Linked DNA regions of Alkalihalophilus pseudofirmus. Each later gene encodes a partner of the first gene's protein in a complex. Links are inferred from orthologs where the notes say so. Each region holds a gene or a part of one and is shown on either strand. Other genes may lie near its edges.

Region 1 (2,793 bases):
ATGTTTGCAGTATCAATAAAAAATTTCATGCTCATCACCTCAAGGAAAAAGTATATGCGCTCTATGTAAACGCTATTAGAATTACTTATCTGACTTGTAATCGCTTACTGATTATAGTAAAAAAATATCGAGTGATATATCGAGTAATACAACCGTTATTAGTTTAATAAAAATTTGACAGGTTTTGACGAAATTAGTCTTTAAAATGACGTTAAAAGCAGCTCAAGTGAACTGCTTTTAACGACTGAACCTATTTATTATGCTTTGTTTGAAGAACCAAACTCACGCATTTTGCCTTGAACTGTTTCTTTAATTGCTTCACGAGCTGGTCCTAAGAATTTACGTGGATCGTACTCGTTTGGCTTAGCAGCTAGTGTTTCACGAACCGCTTTAGCAGAAGCAATTTGGCTTTCTGTATTTACATTGATTTTAGCATGTCCAAATTCAATTGCTTTTTGAACATCTTTTGTTGGGATACCTGTTCCGCCGTGAAGTACAAGCGGAATACCAACTAAACCATCGATTTCTTTCATGTGATCGAAACCAAGGTTTGGCTCACCTTTATAAGGGCCGTGTACTGAACCTAGTGCTGGTGCAAAGCAGTCAACACCTGTTGCTTCAACTAGCTCTTTACACTCAGATGGAATCGCATATGCTGCTTCAGCATCATCAACGATTAGGTCATCTTCTTGTCCACCAATGCGGCCAAGCTCAGCTTCAACAGAAACTCCAAGAGCATGTGCAACATCAACTACACGCTTAGTAAGCGCGATGTTTTCTTCTAGTGGATAGTGAGAGCCATCAATCATTACAGATGTGAATCCTGCATGGATCGCCTCAACACATTTTTCAAAGCTTGAACCGTGATCTAAGTGAATCGCTACAGGAACTGTCACATTGTACTCTTCCATAAGTGATTCAACCATTTTCACAACAGTCTTGAAGCCGCCCATGTAACGTGCAGCACCTTCTGATACACCACAGATTACTGGAGAGTTCTCTTCTTGTGCAGCTTGCAGGATCGCTTGAGTGAACTCAAGGTTGTTTAAGTTAAATTGGCCAACAGCGTAGCCTTCCGCCTTTGCTTTATTAAGCATGTCTTTCATTGAAACTAAAGGCATCGTACATCCTCCTTTATGTGTGAGCATTCATAGATATCTGTGTCCGTCTAAGCGAGCATACTACACCATATCCATTATCAAGATTCCCGAATACAACAATTACTATCCAATTGAGCATGCACCCAATCGGGTATGTATATGAGATCTTGTTTTTTCCGCTCGTTTAGTTTGAACGTGTTCATTATAGCATACTCACCAGGAATTACACCCTTTTGCAAAGGAGAATCGACAAGTTTTTATAAGTAAACGCTTCCTTTTATATAGAACTCTTTTATGAGGTAACTAAGTGGTCTTTAATCACTTTTCTCACATCATCAATATCGAATGGTTTGGCAAAATGAGTAATCGCTCCAAGCTGCATCGCTTCATTAATTAAATTCAGCTCACCGTATGCTGTCATCATGATCACTTGTACTTCCTCATGCTTTTCTTTAATACGGCGAAGAATCTCAAGCCCGTCCATGCCAGGGATCTTCATATCAAGCAGCACTAGATCAGGTGACTCTTCTTCTACTACTTTTAGTGCTTGCACCCCATTTGCCGCTTGGTACAATTGGTACCCATCCTTTTGAAGGATCTCACTTAATAACACACGAATGCCATACTGATCATCTACAACTAATACTTTATGCATACCCTGCCTCCTTAATTGTTATGTCCTCACGTCCGGACCGCCACAATAAAAGGACTCATTCTACCCAAAATGAGTCTCTCGTTTCTCTTATCTTACAATAAGTTCGGCTGCCTGTGCCTTAATTCCTGCAAAAGAGCTAACATCTTACAAAATATTATCCGACAAGATCCTCGAACCATGTCGATTTAAGCGTTTTGATTCAAGCTTTTTTTCTCTTTCCTCATTGATTGGGGTACGCTATAATGCACGTAGACTTTAATGAGAAAAAGGAGTAACCAAGATGATCCCTATTTTCACTACTCAATTAATGGGCCGAGTTAAGGCGGTTCGTGAAAAAGAAGAAGAATTTGAAGATGCTGCCCGCCTTTTAGCGCAAGCTTTAGTTGGCGAAGGTACTATATATGTATACGGATGCCGTGAACTTCGCGGTGTTACAGCAGAAGCAGAGTACGGCACAGACCGTGATGAAAGGATTAAGCCGCTTACTCAAGATAACTTAAGCGAGCTTACACCGGCTGACCGCGTTTTACTTTTCGCCCCTTTTACAAATGACGGTGAAGCATGCCGAATGGCGACAAAGCTTCATATCCAGGGCGTTCCATTTGCCTCTGTCTCTAATTTTCATGACGAGCAAGACGCATCTTTCTCTCTAGCTGATCTTCATATTGATTTTGAAAGTGATATCGGCTTAGTCCCTGATGAAGAAGGTAACCGCAGCGGCTACCCTACTTCAATTATCGGACTTTACACGTACTTCTGTATCATGCTTACAGTTAAGGAGATTATGAGCGAGTATTAAAAAGGTTCGTGCCGTTAGTGGTGAGGTGCGAAGGTGCGATTGCGTCAGTTGAGGCGGTTATTGCGTCGGTTCTCGGTTCGATTGCGCCGGTTCGCTCTGGGTATGCGCCGCTTCCCGCTGTTATTGCGCGGGTTGACTATTAATGCATCACTCTGGCTCGTAATTGCGTCAATTCAATTATGAATTGCGTCGCTTCAGCCGATGATTGCGCCGGTTGCACAATGATGCATAACCCAAAA
Region 2 (3,006 bases), 3.1 Mb from region 1 along the record:
ATTCTATATATGATCTCCCATATCGCGATGAGAGCGATAAAGAAGAGTAGCCTTCTGACTATTGTAGTCATCTCCCATTTCCTCCTTCATAACTTTTTCGATTTCTCCAGCTAATTGATCGTTGATTTTCTCTTCAAGTTCTGCAAACTCTTTTGAAGACGGCTTTCTTGGACGTGGGAGATTCACATCAAAAACATTAATAATACCACCAGGGCGAGTGCCCATCAATACGATACGGTCAGATAATAAGATTGATTCACGGATATTATGAGTGACAAAAAGAATGGTTTTTCTTGTTTGTTCCCATATATATTGAACTTCTTTATGAAGCATTGATCGTGTTTGTTCATCTAATGCGCCGAATGGTTCATCCATTAAAAGAACATCTGGGTCCATAGCAAGAGCTCTGGCTATGGCTACACGCTGCTTCATTCCTCCTGATAGTTCATGTGGGTAGGAGTCGATAAATTTACTTAAATGAACCAGCTTTAAATATTGAATAGCGCGCTCTCTAGCTTCTTGTTTGCTGTATTGTTTTTTAAGGGCAAATGTGACATTCTCAATCACGCTTAGCCAAGGCATTAATGCAGCTTCTTGGAAGACGACCCCGCGGTCTGCTCCTGGTCCTGCTACAGGCTTATTTCCGACTGAAACAGTTCCTTTTGATGCTTGATCAAGACCAGCAACAATATTTAATAAGGTTGATTTTCCGCAGCCTGATGGCCCGAGCAATGAAACAAACTCACCTGATTTTACTTCTAAATCTATCTCTTCAAATACCGTGTAAGCGGTATTGTCTTGTTTGTTATCGAATGTTTTACCGACACTCTTAATTGATACACCAGCCATTGGTTGCTCCTTTCTAAAATGCTAATATTTTATAAATCATATCAACTTAGTAGGTTTTAGTTGTTCTTAGTATATGTAGAGTTTAGGGAAGTGTCAATCGTTTTTTGAAAACTAAATAAATCTAATGTGGTAAAAGAAATGTGTTGATTTTTAGTTCAATTTCCATCATTCTATAACTTTGTGGTAAACTAAGCGTTGTAATCTACTTGAAGTGATTAAGCAATTTGATACAAATTGATATATTTTACCGTTTTATCTTAATGGATAACGATAATTATAGAAGACGGGGAGAGCCAAGATGACTAAACAATGGGAATTAATAGATGCACTACGTCATACTCGTCATGATTGGCTGAATGTTATTCAACTAATAAAGGGGAATTTAGCTTTAAAGCGCTATGATCGAATTGAACAGATTATTGAGGAAGTAACTGCCCAATCTTTAAATGAAAGTAAATTATCGGTCATGGGTACACCGGATGTAGCGGCATTTTTGCTCACATACAACTGGGAGTGCACTAAAATGAAGATTGATGTTGATGTAATCGGTGAAATTCAATCCCTTAAAGCCAATGAAGACAAGCTGTACAGAACCTGTCAAACCATCATTAATCAAATGGCAGAATTAAGTTCTAGTAGTTCTGAAAACCACCTTCTTATAACATTTTTATTTACACATACTGAAGAAGAGTCGGGAAATCACAACAACTGTCAACTGACATTCGACTATCAAGGAATATTACAAATGAATAAAGAAGAATGGCACCAAATTTTAAAGAGTTTGGAGCTTGAAGTGGATGTTAAAGTCGATCTGATCGAATGGAATGAACATGAATGTGTTCTCCAAACAACGTTCACAATAAATTGAGGTGAAAATACATGTTTGTAGATAAGGTTAAGGTTTATGTAAAAGGCGGTGACGGTGGTAATGGAATGGTTGCTTACCGCCGAGAAAAGTATGTACCAGACGGAGGCCCTGCTGGTGGAGATGGGGGAAAAGGAGCAAGCGTTGTTTTTGAAGTAGAAGAAGGCTTGCGTACATTAATGGATTTCCGCTATCAAAGACATTTTAAGGCGCCGCGCGGGGAGCATGGACGCTCTAAAAGCCAGCACGGTAAAAATTCGCCAGATATGGTCGTTAAAGTTCCACCTGGTACAACGGTACTAGATGATCAGACAGGGCAGGTTATTGCGGACTTAACAGAGCACGGTCAACGCGCAGTTATTGCAAAAGGAGGCCGCGGGGGACGTGGGAATACTCGATTTGCAACACCTGTAAATCCAGCACCTGAAATTGCTGAAAATGGTGAACCAGGTCAAGAGCGTGATGTGGTGCTTGAGTTGAAAGTGTTAGCTGATGTTGGATTAGTTGGATTCCCAAGCGTTGGTAAATCAACATTATTATCCGTTGTTTCTGCAGCTAAACCTAAAATTGCTGATTATCACTTTACGACAATTACTCCTAACCTAGGAGTTGTAGAAACCGAAGATCACCGTAGTTTTGTTATGGCAGATCTGCCTGGATTGATTGAAGGAGCTCACCAAGGAGTTGGGTTAGGTCATCAATTCTTGCGTCATATTGAACGTACGAGAGTCATTGTTCATATGATTGATATGTCTGCTCTTGAAGGCAGAGATCCTTATGAAGATTATTTAAAGATTAACGAAGAACTAAAACAATACAACATGCGTCTTCTTGAACGTCCGCAGCTTATTGTGGCTAATAAAATGGACATGCCTGATTCAGAAGAAAATCTTAAGAACTTTAAAGAAAAAATGGAAGACGATGTAGAAATCTTCCCTATTTCAACGGTCACAAGACAAGGGCTTCGTGACTTACTTCTTACAATTGCTGACAAAATTGAAACGACTCCTGAGTTCCCTCTTTACGATGAAGAAGAGAAAGAGTCAACTCGTGTGGTTTATAAGCATGAGAAAAAAGAGCTGCCATTTGTTATCAGCCGTGATGATAGTGGAACGTTTGTTATCAGCGGAGCTGAAATTGAACGCTTAACGAAAATGACCGACTTCACTCATGATGAATCCATTCGCCGTTTCTCAAGAACTCTTCGTCATATGGGTGTTGATGATGCATTGCGCGAACGCGGAGCAAAAGATGGCGATCTTGTTCGTCTGCTCAAGTTTGAATTCGAATTT

What was found. The genes of interacting proteins can lie anywhere in the genome.
Region 2: the proteins of PQ478_RS20240 (region 1) and PQ478_RS03990 are in contact, whole or in part, in a solved structure (PDB 1F51), measured with the Bacillus subtilis proteins. The link is inferred for Alkalihalophilus pseudofirmus from one-to-one orthologs.

What each region holds. Positions count from the first base shown.
Region 1 is NZ_CP117835.1:3,882,579-3,885,371, forward strand. Bases 75-2,793 are described here. They hold PQ478_RS20240 (response regulator), read right to left. Parts: upstream 1,756-2,793; coding sequence 1,393-1,755; downstream 75-1,392. Other genes in these bases: PQ478_RS20235 (class II fructose-bisphosphate aldolase), read right to left, coding at 258-1,121; PQ478_RS20245 (DUF2529 domain-containing protein), read left to right, coding at 2,036-2,554. Also shown: fsa (fructose-6-phosphate aldolase), read right to left, coding at 1-29. UniProt on the Bacillus subtilis protein: Key element in the phosphorelay regulating sporulation initiation. Phosphorylation of spo0B during sporulation initiation.
Region 2 is NZ_CP117835.1:776,115-779,120, forward strand. Bases 1-2,932 are described here. They hold PQ478_RS03990 (sporulation initiation phosphotransferase B), read left to right. Parts: upstream 1-1,147; coding sequence 1,148-1,717; downstream 1,718-2,932. Other genes in these bases: PQ478_RS03980 (ABC transporter permease), read right to left, coding at 1-71; PQ478_RS03985 (ABC transporter ATP-binding protein), read right to left, coding at 4-849; obgE (GTPase ObgE), read left to right, coding at 1,729-2,932. Outside these bases: more of obgE, read left to right, coding at 2,933-3,006. UniProt on the Bacillus subtilis protein: Key element in the phosphorelay regulating sporulation initiation. Acts on spo0A. Mediates reversible phosphoryl transfer from spo0F to spo0A.